Linked DNA regions of Lewinella sp. 4G2. The protein of the gene in region 2 interacts with the protein of the main gene of each other region in a pairwise test. Links are inferred from orthologs where the notes say so. Each region holds a gene or a part of one and is shown on either strand. Other genes may lie near its edges.

Evidence for each region.
Region 1: the proteins of A3850_RS13020 (region 2) and A3850_RS15020 interact in binary tests that used the Escherichia coli proteins (3 or more experiments, as listed by UniProt). The link is inferred for Lewinella sp. 4G2 from one-to-one orthologs.

What each region holds. Positions count from the first base shown.
Region 1 is NZ_LVWJ02000014.1:3,643,529-3,652,674, forward strand. What follows is about bases 4,063-6,898. They hold A3850_RS15020 (pyridoxal phosphate-dependent aminotransferase), read right to left. Parts: upstream 6,166-6,898; coding sequence 4,960-6,165; downstream 4,063-4,959. Other genes in these bases: A3850_RS15010 (TonB-dependent siderophore receptor), read left to right, coding at 4,063-4,130; A3850_RS15015 (hypothetical protein), read right to left, coding at 4,195-4,887; A3850_RS15025 (Ig-like domain-containing protein), read left to right, coding at 6,400-6,898. Also shown: A3850_RS15005 (TonB-dependent receptor), read left to right, coding at 1-1,494; more of A3850_RS15010, read left to right, coding at 2,217-4,062; more of A3850_RS15025, read left to right, coding at 6,899-7,089; A3850_RS15030 (hypothetical protein), read right to left, coding at 7,226-7,756; A3850_RS15035 (endonuclease MutS2), read right to left, coding at 7,904-9,146. UniProt on the Escherichia coli protein: Shows aminotransferase activity with methionine and histidine as substrates, and to a lesser extent also with phenylalanine.
Region 2 is NZ_LVWJ02000014.1:3,136,754-3,146,002, reverse strand. What follows is about bases 3,106-6,044. They hold A3850_RS13020 (cbb3-type cytochrome c oxidase subunit I), read right to left. Parts: upstream 5,533-6,044; coding sequence 3,679-5,532; downstream 3,106-3,678. Other genes in these bases: A3850_RS13015 (OmpA family protein), read right to left, coding at 5,588-6,044; cyoE (heme o synthase), read right to left, coding at 3,106-3,534. Also shown: A3850_RS13045 (hypothetical protein), read right to left, coding at 1-316; A3850_RS13040 (cytochrome C oxidase subunit IV family protein), read right to left, coding at 514-927; A3850_RS13035 (cytochrome c oxidase subunit 3), read right to left, coding at 967-1,923; A3850_RS13030 (heme-copper oxidase subunit III), read right to left, coding at 1,994-2,614; more of cyoE, read right to left, coding at 2,620-3,105; more of A3850_RS13015, read right to left, coding at 6,045-7,105; A3850_RS13010 (hypothetical protein), read right to left, coding at 7,242-8,795; A3850_RS13005 (cytochrome c), read right to left, coding at 8,848-9,249. UniProt on the Escherichia coli protein: Cytochrome bo(3) ubiquinol oxidase is the terminal enzyme in the aerobic respiratory chain of E.coli that predominates when cells are grown at high aeration.

The DNA.
Region 1 (9,146 bases), 510 kb from region 2 along the record:
GACCTGGGCTACAAAACGAAAATTGGCAACGCTACGAGTTTGCTCGGCGTGAACTACTTCAACTACCAAAACCCGATCGATAACAACGGTGATGACTTCACCGACCTTACGTTGCAGGACCGCATCTCCGTTTTTAATAAATGGAGCCTTGATCGCAAAAGTGGACGGGCGCTGACCATCGCCGGGCGCTACCTCTACGAAGACCGTTTCGGTGGGCAGCTCGATTGGAACCGGGGTGACCGTGGCGGGAACGAAGTCTACGGCGAGAGCATCTACACCAACCGCTGGGAAACTTTTGGCACCTACGAACTACCGACAAAGGCCAATCTCACCCTGCAGTTCAGCGCCAACGGCCACTACCAAAACTCCGTTTACGGGGAGACTATCTACAACGCCAGCCAGCAAGTTGGATTTTTGCAGTTAACGCACCAAAAGGAGATCGGTACTCACAATCTGCTGCTTGGAGGTGCCTACCGCTACACACGCTACAACGACGATACGCCGGCCACGCGGGAAGTTTCCGAAATTAGTTTGCCGGGGCTATTTGTGCAGGATGAATGGCGCCTAAATGAATTCAACACCCTGCTCGGCGGACTGCGGTACGACCACAATTCCGTGCACGGAAGCATCCTGACGCCACGATTGAATTACAAATGGTCCAGCCAAAACCTCCTCAATACCGTGCGCCTGAGCGTCGGCAATGGCTACCGGGTCGCCAACGTATTCACCGAAGACCACGCCGCGTTGACGGGTGCCCGCGATCTGGTTTTTGCGGATGAGCTCCTACCCGAGAAAAGCTGGAACGTCAACCTGAATTACGTCCGCAAACACTTTGCCCGCAACGGCGCGGTGTGGACATTCGACGCCTCCACCTGGTATACCCACTTTAGCAATCGGATCCTGCCGGATTACGAGACCAACCCGAACCAGATTATCTACGCGAACCTTGATGGGCGAGCCGTTAGTCAGGGCGTCAGCCTCACTACGGACGTGAGTTTTCGCGGTGGTGCCAGCGTCAATGTAGGCCTTAACGTGCAGGATGTTTTCACCGTGAAGGAGGGCGTGCGCGAACGCCAACTGCTCACGGAAACCTACAGTGGCGTTTGGCGGCTTGGCATTCCCTGGCTGGAGCGGCAGATCACTTTTGATTACACCGGCAACGTATACGGCCCGCTCGACCTTCCCCTCCTCGGCGAAATGGACGACCGCCCCGCCGACTCGGGCTGGTTCTCCACCCAGAACTTGCAGGTAACCAAGACTTTCTCCAACGGTATGGAAGTTTATGGCGGCGTAAAAAACCTCCTGAATTACACCCCACCTGCAAATAGCATTGCGCGTGCGTTTGATCCATTTGATGAAGATGTCGATTTTAATCCCGATGGCACGGTCATTCCGACCCCCACCAACCCGAATGCATTGACGTTTGACCCGACTTACGTTTTTGCTTCGAACCAGGGGAGGAGGGTGTTTTTGGGGTGGAGGGTGAGTTTGTAGTCTATAGTCTGTAGTCTATAGTGGCCGCCACTACCGGACGCTTGCGGGACCTCCTGCGTCGGACGCCACAAGGACCTATCAATTGGTGGTTATTAATTCCGTTACCACCCAATCAGGACCTTGGAGCGTGGTCAACTCGCACGCAGTAAGAGTTGATCTCCTCCAAGCGTCCGGTGATAGTAACCCACCGCCAACACCGGACGCTTGCGGGACCTCCTACGTCGGACGCCACAAGGACCTATAAAGTGGTAGTTTTTGATTCCGTTACCACCCAATCAGGACCTTGGAGCGTGGTCAACTCGCACGCAGTAAGAGTTGATCTCCTCCAAGCGTCCGGTCCAGACTACAGACTACAGACTCCAGACTATAGACTTATACTTACCTTCGCCCCCGCATTCAGGTATCCCGGCGTAACGCCCGGGAAGTAAAAGGGAATCCGGTGTAAATCCGGAGCTGTCCCCGCAGCTGTAAGCTTCGTAATGTTTCGCGCCACTACGCCACTGGAGAGATCTGGGAAGGCCGCCCGAAATGAAGTGAGCCAGAAGACCTGCCCGAACGCACCATATGTTTCTTGACTTCGGTGAGAAAGTCGAAAACCGTTTGGGGGCATTACGCCCGGGATGAAGATCAGTGGATCTCTTTCCCCTACCCTGCTTTGCGGCGTTCGTAAAGCAGCGTTTCCCCGTACGCGCTTCGCTTTTTTACCGGTAAGCTACCTACCCATGACTAAGCGAATTTTACTCTTTCTCTCTTTTTGTTCTACCCTCTCACTCGGACTTGCCGCGCAGGAAGCTCCTGAATTAACGACGACCGGTGATGAAGTAATCATAACCGGAACGCGGTTCCCGAAGCAACTCGATCGGTCGACGACCAAGGTCACCATTATTGATTCCGCTACGGTTGCGCGCAATACCGACCTTGGACAATTACTAAACGAGCAGGCGGGCATCGTCGTGAATGGTGCTTACAGCGCGCCGGGCAAGGACCGCAGCATTTTTCTGCGTAATGGTGCCAATCAATACACCCTCATTTTGCTGGACGGGCAGCCGCTCATCGACCCTTCTTCCCTTGGTGGAGCCGTTGACCTACGACTCCTTGATCTTCAGGGGATTGAGCGGATTGAGATTGTACACGGCGCTCAGTCCCTCATATATGGTTCTGACGCAGTGGCTGGGGTCATTAACCTCATTAGCAAAGCCAATAGTGACGACCCTACCGTCACCCTGCGGGCGAGTTACGGCAGCTTCGATACCTTTGAGGCTGGCGCAGACGCCCGCGGCCGGAAAGGTAAATTAGCTTACGCGCTGGGCTTCAACGTCTACGACAGTAAGGGCATCAGCGAAGCTATTTTTAGCCCCGAACAACTAGCCGATCCACTTTTCGACCCTGCACCACTCGAAAGGGATGGTGCCCGTCGCTATAGTGGCAACGCAGCGTTTACCTATCATGCTAGCGAACACTGGACCATCCGCCCTAGCATCCGGTACGCCCAATTCGATGGCGATTACGACGACGGTGCCTTCCAGGATAGCGACGCGAATACTTACGAGAATGAACTCGTCAACCCCGCCCTGGCCATCGACTACGCGGAACCCGGTTTTGCCGCCGGCCTGCGCTACAATTACGTGGCGACCGACCGCCTTTTTTCCTCCGCCTTCGGCGACTTCGACTTTGCCGGCCGGGCCCAACAAGCCGATGTATTCGGCAACAAAAGCTGGAAGAATTTGGCGCTGACGCTGGGTGCCCAGGCAAGGATCGAGAAACTCACGCTGGACAATCCCCCCGTGGATGCGGACGATAACGTAACTACTTTGAGTCCCTACCTGCAAGCTGAATTTCGGACGGACGAAAGATGGTTTGCGGAAGCTGCAATTCGCTACAATAACCACTCGACGTTTGGCGGGCAGTTGAACTACTCCACCGGGTTCGCATACCAGGTAATTAAGGGTTTTACCGTGCGAGGAACGTATGCCACCGCCTTCCAGAGCCCAACTTTGGACCAACTGTACGGTCCATTTGGTGCCAATGCTGAATTAGAACCCCAAACTAGTTCCTCCATCGAGGCGGGTTTTGCCTACCGAAATGAAGAGCGTGATTATGGATTCTCCGTTACCGGCTTCCAACGGACGATTGAAGACGTTATCATCTTCGGCAACCCCGGCTACCTCAACCGCGACGAACTCGACGATTTGGGCGTAGAAGTAGAGGCCTTCGCTAAGCTTGGTGAGCAGCTGAGCATCAACGGCAACTTCACCTACGTGGAGGGAGAACTCACCTCTGAAGACTTCTCCGGTAACCCCACCACCACCGAAGATTTCTTCCGCCGCCCCCGCGTATCCGGCCTGTTTGGATTAACCTACACCCCCTCCTTCCCCCTGACGGCCCGCTTGACGACCCAATACACCGGTGACCGCCCAGACGTATTCTTCGACGCGAGTTTCAACCAAAACATCGTGGAACTAGATCCCTACCTATTGGTCAACTTCTACGTGGAGTACAAACTGCTCGCCAAGCAAAACCTCACCCTCTTCGCCGATCTCCGGAACTTGACGGATACGGACTTTGTGGAGGTGACCGGTTTCGCGACCCAGGGCCGAACGGTACGGACGGGAGCACGGTATACGATTGGGAAATAGGCTGAACGCCGAACCGGTAGAAATTGCTGTGTCGGTGATGAATACCGGTTCGGCCTTGCTGTGCCTACTGAGGAGGCAACGTTTCGATTAACTTCGACGTCATCCCTCCAACGAACAACAATAGAAACATCGCGAAGAGGGTGAGGTAGACGAAGGTGAGCAGCCCACGCTTGTGCCGGGTTATTTCTGCATCTTCTTTCAGCACGTATTCCCGGATAGTTGGGCTGTAGATGGCTCCAAGCAAACCACCTACCAGAATGGCTTGAACAGCTACTCCGCGGTAGATGAACTGTTGAAAGTCGGGTGTACCCGTGGTGAATGCGCTGATAATAAACGGTGCAAAGGCTAATAAACTCAGGAGCGCGATTGCGATTAAGAAGCTGACTTTTAAGGGGTTTGCGTCGGAGAGGAGACCACCAATACTAGCTGCTACCTTTTCCTTTCGGATTACATTCTGTGTCAAACCAAGGCGGCTATTAGCTATTTCGTCCAGTATTTTATCTGGGTCACTCAGGGTCCAAAAGATCAACTCGTTGGAATAGGTAGGGTGCGTATGCTCAATCTTAATGCCTTTACCAAGCCCAACGGCATTGGTCACGTGCTGTAGCGCCGTGATCTGACTTTGTAGGAATCGGTGCTTTCCCAGTAGCAAAACATTGAGGTTCAGGGCACCATCTTCAACGAAGAGCTTAGCTAAGGGGAAGGAAGCATTCATCATGCCGACCCGCGCGCCGCCGGTATAGGAGAGGTCTTTCATGACTTAAGGATACGAAAAAAGCCACCCTTCAAATTTATGAAGGATGGCTTTTTGATTATTTAAATGGTCGGACTATTTCAGCTCGCCTAACACCTTACCGATACGCCGGATCGCTTCGGTCAGTTGTTCCTCGGAAGCGGCGTAGCTGATGCGGATACAGTTCGGGGCACCGAAGGAACTACCGCCTACCGTAGCAACGTGTGCCGTCATGAGCAGGTACTCGGCCAGATCGTCTGAATTATTGATCGTGTATTCTCCGTTGGACTTCCCGAAGAATGCGGAAGCATCCGGGAAGAGGTAGAAGGCACCCTGGGGGCGGTTCACCTTGAGGCCGTCGATCTTACTCAGGCCATCAATGATGAGCTCACGGCGTTTAGCGAAGGCGTCCTTCATGGCGTGGCTGGGTGCCAAATCTGACGTTAGTGCGTGGAGGCCCGCCTGCTGAGCGATGCTGTTAGCTCCGGAAGTCGCCTGTCCCTGCAGCTTGGCGCAGGCCTTCGCGATTTCAGCGGGTGCGCCCATGTAGCCGAGTCTCCAGCCCGTCATGGCGAACCCCTTGGCGAAACCGTTGACGGTGATGGTCCGGTCCGCTACTTCGGGGCAGGCACCGATGGAAGCGTGCTTACCCGTGAAGTTGATCAATTCGTAAATCTCATCAGCCACTACGTAAACGTGGGGGTGGCGCTGGAGCATTTTGGCAATGGCGCTCAACTCTTCGGCAGTGTAAACGGACCCCGTGGGATTACAGGGGCTGGAGAAGAGAATGAACTTAGTTTTGTCGGTGATCGCCGCCTCGATGGCCTCCGCGCTGACTTTGTAGTCATCTTCAATACCCGCACCAACGGTAACGGGAACGCCGCCGGCCAGCTCCACGATGGCGGAGTAGCTTACCCAGTATGGGGCGAGAATGACGACTTCGTCACCCTTGTTCAGCAGCGCGTGGGCGATGTTGTAAATGGACTGCTTCGCACCGGTGGATACAACGATTTGATTCGGCGCGTAATCAAGACCATTCTCCCGCTTGAATTTGTCGACGATGGCCTGCTTCAGTTCCGGGATACCGGGGACGGGAGTGTACTTCGTATATCCCTCATCCAGTGCCACCTTTGCGGCTTCTTTGATGTGCTCCGGCGTATCAAAATCGGGCTCCCCGAGGCTGAGGCTGATCACATCGTGGCCCTGCGCTTTGACTTCACGGCCGAGGGCCGCCATTTTAAGGGTGGCCGATTCGGTCATGTTCAGGACGGTGTCCGACAGGGGGGAAGTCTTCGTTGCCATGCGGCGGGTAATTTGGGGGTGGTAAATAATTAGCGTAAAGGTACCCAGACGCCAAATTATCCCCACGATAATGTTACCGCTTTGTCCGGTTGCTAGTTGCGTTTGCTAGTGCCAGCTAAAGCGGTGAGATTAAATCCATTTCCAAGATGCGCTCATGGCTCCCGCTCCTTTTGACGGTGGGCGACAGTACTAAAGCGGGGAAAGACAGTACCTTCGTAGGAAGACCGACCCACTATGATTCGCTTACTCACGTTCTTTGCCGCCGCCTTACTATTCACCGCTTGCATTGGTGAAGATGTATTAGATGACTACGTGCAACCTACCATCCGGTTGGCAGACTTCCCGGATACCCTAGAGGCAGGAACCTCATTCCAGTTGTCAACGCGTTTCTTCAATAACGTGGGCGCCGAGGAGCAGGCAGACGCTACCTGGTCCACCGGCGACGAAACGATTCTCACCGTTGATCAGACAGGCTTAGCCACCGGAATTACCGAAGGCTCAACTACCGTCACGGCATCCTACACGGACGTGCAATTTGGTGAGACTGCAACGGTGACCGAAACCATGATCGTGGGCGCTTCCACGGTTATCATTGACGAACCAGAAGTCCGGACCGGTACCATTGCTACTACGAGTAGCTACAAACTCACCGGCAACTTCACCCTTTCGGAAACTGAGGACGAAGGACTCCAACTCACGTTCGCCGACGACTACGATGCGGACCGTGGTCTTCCCGGACTCTACGCCTACCTCAGTAATAATCCCCGCAGCCGGGCCGGCGCGTACGAAATTGGAAAGGTGGAGATCTTCCGAGGCGCGCATACGTATGACATCGCTGGTGTCGACATCAACGATTTTAAGTACGTGCTTTACTTCTGTAAGCCGTTTGATGTTGAGGTGGGTTCGGGGTTGATTGAGGAGTAGTTGCGAGTTGCGAGTTGCGAGTTGCGAGTTGCGAGTTGCGAAGTTGCGAGTTGCGAGTTGCGAGTTGCGAGTTGCGAGTTGCGAAAAATAAATTCTCTGTTGCTCAAATCGAAAATCTAGCCTCTAAAGTCTCCTATTATTTCCGCCCCGTTCCCTTAAAGTGGTCCTCCTTTCTCCGGAAGAGTACGTTGAAGCTCGTCAGCGAACCATAGATGCGAGTGATGTACTGCTGTAGGTTCACTTTTTCCTCATCCGTCATCGAGCTGGCGTTGATGCGTTGCTCCATTACGCGGAGGCGGTCGCGTACCATGACGATCTTGTGGAAGAAATCGTCGATGGACATTTCTTTGGAAGACAGCCCTTCCTCTCCCGGCTTAAGGATAAGTTTACCGTCCACCCATTTATCACCCAACTGTGTGGTTTCGCTAATGCCATTATAGGTTCTAAGGATGCGCACCAGCGCTTGCTCCGCCTCGTTAAAACTGGCAACCTCTTCCGCTTCGATCGCTTCCACGACCTCAAATTCCTGATAATCGCGGCCAACGGTTTTGATCCCGTAGGTCATGAAGGTGATGTCGTAGGCAGCTTTGTACAATTTTATGATAACGCCATCTCCGAATGCTGGGTGGCGGAGGCGGGTTCCGACGCCTAGATTACTGGTATCCATTTTAGTCTCTAGTTTATAGTATGTAGTCTACAGTCCGTAGTAAATCAGGTTCTCCTAGCGGCCTCACAACCGAGCGAAGCGACAATGGGTGGTTCTTGGAGCGGCCGGGAATTTAGTCTACAGTCTGTAGTCTAAAGTCTCAAGGAGTTACAAATCTACAATCGTTACCCCATCTCCGCCTGCTTCGCGGGGAGGGTGGCTTAACGAGAAATTATGATTGTATTCTTTCAATTTTTGGCGCACGGCGCGCCGTAAAGTCCCCGAGCCCTTGCCGTGGACGATGCGTAACTGATCGGCGTTTGCCATGAGCGCATTATCGACGAAAGCTTCGGTGGTCGCCAATACTTCTTCGTAGCGCATCCCGCGGACGTCCAACTTATTAGAAAAGGTCGCCGCAGCGCCGAGGCTGCTGCTGACGCTCTTTTCCCGACGGACGGTCAGTTGATCCTTCGCCGGTTCTAGATCGCGTAGTTTTACTTGAAGGCGTAGGTCGCCGACGATCACGGTGGCCCGCTTACGGTCAATCTTCTCCACTTGCCCAGTGGCACCACCCGCACGGAGGCGGACGAAATCACCTTCTTTGATGGGTTCTTCTTCCTTCGTAGTCGGTGCGTAGTAAATATCTTCACGCAGGTCGGACACCTGTTTACCAACTGATTCGCGCTTTTCCCGGAGTTGCTTGGCTTTCTCCTTCGCTTCCTCGATCTTCTTGCCTTCCCGGAGGTCACGGATCAGGTTCTCCATCTCCTTATTGTACTTCGCTGTTTCGGCGAGGGCCTGTTCCTTGGCCTCCAGCTTTAGTCGTTTACGGCGGACCTCCATGTTCTTGTGGAGTTCTTCGTAGGTGCGGGTCAAAGCATCAAGGGTCTTCTGCTTCTGTTCAAGGTTGGCGAGCATTTCTTCGGACTCCGCCTTCTCGCGTTGAAGGTCCACGAGTAGTTGGTCGACGGCCCGCTCATTCTTACCCGCCTTCTTGCGGGCATACTGTAGGACGCGACGGGGTAAGCCGGATTTCTGGGCGATCTCAAAAGCGTAGCTCGATCCCGGCCGGCCAATTTTCAACTCGTAAGTTGGAGCGAGGGTCTCCGTATCGAAATGCATCCCACCATTGAGAATTCCCTTCGCTTTGTACGCGTAGATCTTGAGGTTGGAGTAGTGGGTGGTGATGACGCCAAACACCTTGCGGTAATTCAGGCTGTCGAGTACCCCTTCGGCGATGGCGCCACCAGAAGTCGGATCCGTGCCCGAACCAAATTCGTCGATGAGTACCAACGACGTATCGTCCGCCGCCGCCAAAAACTCCTTAGCGTTTTTCAATCGAGAGCTGTAGGTGGACAGATCATCTTCAATACTCTGCTGATCACCAATGTCGGCAAAGATCTTTTGAAAG
Region 2 (9,249 bases):
TGAAGTGTAGATTGGGGCTATCCTCAAATTGGTTGTAGAGGCTGTCCAACATATTGCCATATTTCCCCGCTGCTGAGACATTATTAGGGTTCAGCCACCCAACAACTACCATGCTTCCGCGGAGCTTGCTCGGTAACTTACCCCGCACCTGCGTCAGCGCCAAAAGATCCGGCATTTTACCAAAATCACCCTGCGTTAAGATCGCCTCCTTGCGGTAATCAAATCCAGTACTCAGGTAGTAGTAGGAAATAGCGGGAAAGCCTACCAAGAGGAAGATCACAATGATCGGTGTGAGAAAATTCTTAGATTTTGCCATAGGTGCACTGCTGTAAAAGAAGAAGGAATCTTCGCCCGAAGGGTTTACCCTTTTTTCAAATATGACGGTAGCCTTGAAATGGGCGGTGCTTACGTTCATTTGGCGCTGCCGCAGGTGCAATGCCAAGGGATAGGAGCAGAAACAAAAAACGCCGCCACCTACTAAGTGACAGCGTTTGTTGGAGGTAGATCTCCGTTCTATTCAAACGGAGCGTAATCCTCATTCATTCCAACCGGATCGGAGGGTGTAACCAATTCAGTGCGGTTGTTCAGTTCCTGTACCTTCTCGCGGTTCTCCTTCCAGGCGCCACCTTCGTAGAAGAAGGCGATGACCGCCCAAACTAAAAGGAAGACGGGGAGTAGGACCGTCATGGCAAGACCCTTCACCTCGTAAGCCATGTGCATGAACTCGTAAATGATGAAGTAAGCCTTGTAAATGGAAAGCGCGATGATAAGGACGGCGGCGGCAACGAATACCCACTGGATATCCTTCGCCCAATCCGTAGCTTTGAGCAGGGATAATCCTACCTCAACGAGGGTCACGAATGCGAGGAGACCAAGTCCCTTCCATACCGCGGCTGTTTGTTCTTCGTAGCTAGCGTGGCTGGCCATAGTATTATATTTTTAGTTCGGTTAGATGGACGGCAGTGATTACAGGAGGTAGAATACCAGAAAGACGAAGACCCAAACCAGGTCGACAAAGTGCCAGTACAAACCGATCTTCTCGACCATTTCGTAGCCGTTCTGGCGTGCAGCATAGACACCGCTACCGGCGTTGATCAGGATAATCAGTAGGAACACAACACCCGTCAGTACGTGGAAGCCGTGGAAGCCAGTGATACCAAAGAAGAGCGCACCGAAAGCTGTTGGCCCCAGCTGCTGGGTCATAATTTCACCGTCACGATCGCCGCCAGAGACAACAAATTTGCGGCGGATGAACATGTTCTCCTCGTTGATCTCGTAGCCAGCGTAATTGCCGGGTGTAGCACCGTAGTCGAAGGACTCTTCTTCCCCTTCGTGTCCTTCCCCGTGGCTAGCTCCAGCTAGGTGAAGCAGATAAGTCTCTCCCGCTACGACTTCCTCGGAGGTCGGTTCTCCAGTTTCTGGGTCCAGGTAGAAGCCGTTCTCCGTGTACGTCCCGAATGGATTCGTAGTAACGGTCATGTGCTCGACGTTGATTAGGTTATTCCACTCCCATGCCTGGCAGCCAAGGAAACCAGCGCCACCAATAACGGTGAGTAACATCCAAAATACTACCCCACGCTTGTTTTCACGGGCACCTTCCTGTACGGCACGCACCATAGTTCCCGAGCTAATGATCAGGAGAAAGGACATGAACGTAACGAAGATCAGCGGCATGCCGTGGATACCAAACGGCGCCGTGTTAAATACGCTATCGGGTACCGGCCAGCTGGGGCTTGAAAAACGCAACGTACCGTACGCAATCAGGAAACCAGCGAAAGTGAATGCATCGGAGAGTAGGAAATACCACATCATCAGCTTCCCGTAGGAAGCCTCAAACGGCTTGGCATCACCACCTTCCCAGGACGCATTGTGATCTGAATGATCGTGCTCCGCGGCGACTAGAATGTCCGTTTCTTCGGCCATGTGTAATTTATTTAACTGTAGATGGGTGCGGCACTACCACGGAGGCAGTGCGTAGTTTTGGTTATCAATATTATCGTTGCAAACTCAGGAAAACGATGAGGTAGATCCAGAGTGCATCAACGAAATGCCAGTAAGTCAGCGTCAATTCTAGCCGCAGCTTCCTGGCGGGGGTAGCCTTCAGTGGTAAAATGAAAGCCATTATCAAGGCTACCAACAAGATCGCAATTCCACCTATGACGTGCAGCGCGTGTAAGCCACTGATAGCATAGATGAAATCTCCACTTGGGTTGATCTTCAGGGGCACACCGCTCGCAGCGAGATCCTCCCAACCTACGTACTGGAGTACGACGAAGGCAATCCCAAGGATAAAGGTGATTCCAAGCAGGAACTTGTAGGCCGCCGCAGCTTCTCGTTTGAAGGCTACGTAAGCAGCGTGCAAAGTTATACTACTACCCAGGATGACCAAAGTATTGATGTAGAAAATAGAGGGAATCGAGAATTCCAGCCAGTTACCCGCCGCCCGGCGCACAATGAAGGCGGAGGTCAGTGCGGTAAACATCATTACCAAGCTTACCAGCCCAACCCACAGCGCTAGTTTCTTAGGGTGGATCTTATTGTGGCGTGCCGGAGATGCCAGGCTGCGTTCATGCCCGTCTCCCAAAAGTCTGTTGTCGATAGTTATCTTTTCCATAGCACTCAGATTAACGCGGTTTGGTGGCCCAACCAGTAAATGGTAAAGGCCAGCGGTAGGTAGGCAAAAGAGAAGAACATCATGGATAGTGCAGTCTTCCGGTTAGGCAACCGACTGAACCGCATGGCAAAATAAGTGAACGCCAGTCCGAGCAGCGTAACGAGTAGGACTGCCCAAAGGGAAGTAATACCCAAAAAGAAAGGCAGCACGCCCAGTGGAAGCAATATTAGGGTTGAAGCTACAGCATCCCTTCCGAGTGTCGCAGTATCGGCTTCTTCTCCAATGGCTGGAACCAGTTTGAACCCTGCTTTACGATAGTCATCAAACCCTAGGTACCCAATTGCGTAAAAGTGGGGTAACTGCCAGAAGAACTGAATGGCGAACAAGGTCAGGCCCAACGTAGTAATGCTGCCCTCCGCGGCAGCACACCCAATCAATGCTGGAAGTGCCCCTGGTATAGCGCCAACCAGAACCGCTATTGGTCCTACTCTCTTGAGTGGTGTGTACACAAAAGCGTAACTGATGAGTGACACCATTCCCAGAAAGGCCGTCCAAGGATTGAACAGAGCCAGGAAGGTAATTCCACCAATACTGGCAAAACCTGCCATCAATAGTGCATTGGAGCTATTCAACCGACCGGTCGCGAGCGGGCGGGATTTTGTGCGCTCCATGAGCACATCGTAATCTTTCTCCAGCAGCTCATTCAGAATGTTAGCCGCTGACGTAGTTAGAAATCCACCCAGGGTCAGCACCGTAATCGCCCACCAGCTAAAAGCGCCGGAGCCCAGGGCAATCAGGTAAGCCAGCACTGACGATAGCACCACTGTCGCCGACAGCCGAAACTTTACCAACGCGGCGAGATCGGCTAACCAGGAACTGGTAGCATTGATTTCCTGCTGGCTTGTAGCTTGGTTCTTCACGAAACGGCTGCTGTTAAGAGTGGGGGGATTAATTAAAGCAACCCGTAGCATACAGCAAAGCTGAAGGACTACGGGTTGCTATTATATCGGTAGTCACGAAGACATCAACCGAAGCCGAAAAGAATTCGGCTAGGGTAAACTTGTCTAGTGAGCCGGAGACTCGTTTTCTCCGATTGGTTCCACTTGTGGGATAAATTCGCGACCATCTTTTCCGTAGTCGTAAGCCCAGCGCTGAACGGCTGGAAGCTTGCCCGGCCAGTTGCCGTGGCCAACTTCGATTGGAGTTGTCCATTCGAGCGTGTTCGCGTTGTATGGGTTCTGCTGCTTAAGCTTGCGCCCTTTCCAGATGGAGTAGAAGAAGTTGATCACGAAGAGGAGCTGGAAACCGAAAGTGATGATCGCAGCAATTGTGATGAACTTGTTCATGCCGTCGAAGTGACCGAAAGTCTTGAAGGCATCGAAGCTGTAGTAACGACGGGGCACACCAGCCATACCGAGGTAGTGCATGGGCCAGAACACGCAGTAAGCGCCAATGATCGTACCCCAGAAGTGGAACTTGCCGAGGGTCTCATTCATAAAGCGACCGTACATTTTGGGGAACCAGTGGTAAACACCAGCGTACATACCAAAGAAGGCAGCAACACCCATCACAATGTGAAAGTGAGCAACAACGAAGTAAGTATCGTGGAGCTGAATATCTAGCGTGGAGTTACCCAACCAGATACCAGTGAGACCACCGGAGATGAACATCGAAACGAACCCGATACCAAAAAGGCTGGCGGGATTGAAGCGAATGTTACCTCCGTAGAGCGTTGCAATCCAGTTGAAGACCTTTACCGCGGAAGGCACAGCAATGATCAGCGTGAAGATCACGAAGAAGTTAGAGATGAACGGGTTTACACCGGACATAAACATATGGTGAGCCCAAACAATAAAGGACAGGAAGGCAATCGCCAGAATGGAGAATACCATCGCCTTGTAGCCAAAAATTGGCTTGCGAGCGTGTACGGATAGTACCTCGGATACGATACCCATCGCCGGAAGGATAATGATGTATACCTCCGGGTGACCCAGGAACCAGAAAAGGTGCTGGTAAAGGATCGGCGAACCACCGACGTGGTCTAGTGCTGCTCCACCAATGTAGATATCACTCAGGTAGAAGCTGGTACCGATACCACGGTCCAACATCATCAGGAAGAAGGCAGAGGTCAATACTGGGAAGGAAAGGAGACCAATGATTGCCGTTACGAAGAACGCCCAAATAGGAAGTGGCAAACGCCACATACTCATTCCTTTCGTACGAAGGTTCAGGACGGTAGTAATGTAGTTCACACCACCAAGAAGGACGGATACTACGAAGAGAACCAAGGAAATGGTCCAGAGCGTCATACCTGCACCGGAACCGTCCATAGCTTGCGGCAATGCCGACAGCGGTGGGTACGCAACCCAACCTCCCGCAAATGGGCCGGTAGAGAGGAAGAGTGACGAGAACATTACCATACCAGAAATGAAGAAGAACCAGTAGCTCAACATGTTCAGCAATGGAGATGCCATGTCACGAGCACCAATCATCAACGGAATAAGCAGATTCGAGAAAGTACCCGAAAGGCCCGCCGTTAGTACGAAGAAAACCAGAATTGTACCGTGCATCGTCACCAAAGCATAGTAAAAATCCTGGGTGAGCGTACCAATGCCGTCACTGTTTACGGCAATCCACTTACCGAGTACCGGCTTGAGAAAAGCGATGCTTTCCTCGGGAAAACCCAACTGAAGACGGAAAACGAGTGACATCAAGCCACCGATGATTGCCCACATCATTCCCGTGATCAGGAACTGCTTGGCGATCATCTTGTGATCCATCGAGAAGATGTAGTGAGAGACGAAGTTAGACTGGTACTTGTCCCCGTGGTGGTGGTCGTGGAAGTGATCGTCGTAACCCAGTTCTTGGATTAGACCTTCTTCACGAGTCACCGGTGCTGTAATGATTGCGCTTGCCATGGTTCAGCTTTAAAAGAGGTTCTTCTGTGATAGTATACTAATGGATAAAATAGGCTTACTTGCTCAACTGTTCATCCTCGGTGAGGGAACGGGTGATGTAAAGCTCCGTACGTCGGTTAGCCTGCCGGCCTTCCTCGGTGTCATTTGTCTCGCGAGGCCGCTCTTGGCCGAATCCTTCAAATGATAAGCGGTTGGCGTCAACGCCGTTTGCCGTCAGATAATTCTTCACAGCCTCAGCGCGGCTAACGCTAAGTGCCATGTTCATCTCTGCGTTACCGGTATTGTCGGTATGGCCGCGTGCAATGGCAGAAACGTCTGCATTTTTCATCAAGAAGGTGACGGCGTCATCCAATTGGTACTGGCTGAGCTCGGTCAGCTTTGCGCTTCCGGTTTCAAAGGTTACGTAGTCGAGTACCAACGTGTTGTCAGTATCATCTTCAGTTTCGAGAGCAGCCATGGCGCTGGACATGAACTCGGCACGGCGTTGCGTGATCTCCTGAGGCATCAGCATACCGGTGTTAGGATCTGCATCCGTACCACGGATGTTCTCCATGTAATAGGACTTTTGCTCCGCAGCCCAGGCATCGTACTCATCCCGCTCAAGGATGGTAACGGTTCTGGCCATGGACCAGTGGCCAATGCCGCAAAGCTCTGCACAAGCCAGTTCGAAGTTGGCGGTCTCCCACAACATCTTTTCAGGATTCTCAGGATCTGGGATCTGGTATTCTTCGTACTCGCTCAATTCCTTACGCCACTCTTTGGTAGTCTTCGTAGGAGTAAAGACGAAGAACGTTGGGAGACCAGGTACTGCATCCATCTTCACCCGAAACTGGGGAAGGTAAAAATCGTGGAGAACGTCGCGGGCCGTGATCCGTACCCGAACCTTCTGGTCAACTGGGAGAACGACGTCATTCACGAGAAAGTCGTCGGCGTTCTTCATATCGGTCCAGTCCTGACCGAGTGAATTGGTTCCAGTGATCAAACGGAAGTCCTTAGTTCCCAATAACCCATCGTCTCCTGGGTAGCGCATCTGCCAGTAAAATTGGATACCAGTGGCTTCAATTTCCAGTACATCTTCATCCGTACCAACATCACCCATGATATCGTTCCAGGCATCAAGGCCGCCGATTACGAGGAAGGTCATGACGATTGCAGGAACAGCCGTCCAAACGATCTCAAGCGTGTTGTCGTGGCTGATAAACTGGGCCTTACGTCCCTTGCGCGTGCGGTACCGGAAGGCGTAGTAGAAGAGCAGGATATGCGTTAGTACGAATACACTGTAGGTAACGAGTAGTGTCCATCCCATCATCGAGTCAATACGCGCACCGTGTTCGGAAGCAGACTCATGTGGTCCGTAACCAAGGATCCAATTCTTGTAGTAGAATGCGGATAGCGTGGCACCAACCAAAAATACGCCAACAAAACCAAGCAGGTAGATGCCAGTCATGTTAGTGTTCCTTGCCTCGATCTCCTCCGGGCCCCGGAGAACCTTGGCAAGATCCCGGACTTTGGCGATCTGTAGCACGATCAAAAGGATCAACGCGATACAGAAAAGTACGATCAATGTTTTCATCAGCTGTTAGTTAGCTTTTCTTACGATTGAGACAGTAACCTGGCGAGAAATTCTCGTTTCCGGACTGTTCACAAATTTAACTCGATTACACCATTTTGGTTACCCGCCGTGGCTTTGTTTAGATGTCGTCTAAATACTAGGTGTGGTGGTGCAGACTCTCTTCGAAGTAGGGGTCACGTTTTGGCTCGAGCGGGGCTTCTTGTAGTTTGCTCAACACGAAGAATAAGAACCCGCCGAGGAAACCTAAAAAGATGCCAATCTCCAGTAGTCCTGGCAGCGTGTATCCGGACTTGAACTCCGCAGACGGGCTTAAATGCTCTTCTCCATCGCTAGCAGTAACCAGGTCGGTGAAATTATGATCACCACCCGGGCCGTGGTTGTTGTTCGCGGCTACGGGGATGTTGCTCTCCACTGCGTCGGGATGCTGCTCGATGTTGTGGTTATCGTACGCGTGATCTTCGCCTGCAGGGTCCGCTTCGGTACGATTCGTTGCGTGATCCGTGGATTCACCCGGTACGATGTCATGATCGTCGCCGTGGCCATCAACGCTGGCGTGATCTTCACTATGGTCAGCACCGTGGCCGTCCATGGTCGCGTGTTCCTCGCCGTGTCCACCGTGTGCATCGTGGTGTTCCATCTCGATGAGCGTTAGGCGGGCACCTGGCTTAATCATCTGGAAGTAGTCCAACCAGTGGCCGAAGAACACAAACGCAGCCGCAAAAAACAGCGTACCCGCTTTCCGCTTGGTATCGTTCCGCATCAGCACGAAAAATGGCAGCAGGAAGTTGATACCGAGGTTGGTCCAGAACAGAACTGGGTAATTGTCCATCCGCTCACGGAAGTAGATCGTCTCCTCCCCTACGTTTCCGTACCAGATCAACATGTACTGGCTAAACCACAGGTAAGTCCAGAAAATGGAGATAGCAAACAAGTACTTACCCATATCGTGGAAGTGCTCCGCCGTGATGCCGGTGTAGTAGCCACGGCTCTTGAGGTAGATCAATAGCATGATGGTCAGTGCCATCATCGCTACGAACAACGAAGCCGTTGCGTACCAGGCAAACATTGTTGAGTACCAGTGGCTATCCAAAGACATGATCCACTGCCAGATCAAAGCTGCTGAGGTGAAACCAAAGATCACCAGGAATGGAGCCGCGTACTTCTTGATCCGCGCGTGGTGCTCAAAAGCAGTAGTACCGTTAGCGTCTTCGTCAATGCTGATGCTCCGGATTCTTCCGAGCATGAAGTACCAAACACCTACGAATAGGATGGATGCTCCCGTATACCAGTATGCATTCAGAAAGGAGCTCTTGTGCGTCAGGATAGCATCATCCGCAACGGCCGCAGCATCGTTCCAGTGGTACATGTGGTGGGAATGCATCCACAGACCAACGATAATGATTCCCATTAGGAAAAGACCGGGAAGTAGGAACATCCAGAAGCTTTCCCAGACCCGCTTGAACTGTACGAACCAACCAGCGTAAGCCGTCGTAAAGGCACAGTAAGCAAAACCAGCTAAGGCACCAATCCCCAGAAAGAAGACGGAGTTGTGTAGCAGGTTCGTCCAGAAGCGCATGTGGTGCCCTTCACCACCGTCAACGAAATAGCTCAGCACGAGCAGGATGAGCCCAAAGATGGCCAGTCCGCCAGTCGTCGCTTTAGCGCGTGATGAGAATACAAATGTTTCCATCAATAGATATCTATAGTTGGGAGTCAGACTCCTTAAAATAAGTGGGTGGTAATTACTTCTTGCGCATTTGGCCGCTTTCCATCGCTGCTTCCGCATCCTCTACGTCGACGTCTTCGATGACGCCGCCAATCTGCTCACCGGCATCTTGTACCGAGCGGGCGCGGGGGTCATACTGGGCTACCGGAGTACCGAAAGCCGCGTTGAACGTATTACCGTCCTGATCGTATTGGAACTTACCGTCCTTAGCCTGCAGGGCGCGGATGTAGTGAATCACCTGCCAACGCTCCTCGTAGGAGATCTTGTCTTTGTAGGCTCCCATTGCGTTGTAGCCGTGCATAATGGCGTTATAGTAGCGGCCGTTACTGGCTGCTTTGAACTCATCCGTGAGGAAGTTCGCTGGTGCCAATGGGTAGGCAGCATTAGGATTTTGCTCCTCGTCGTAGATGTAGCCAAG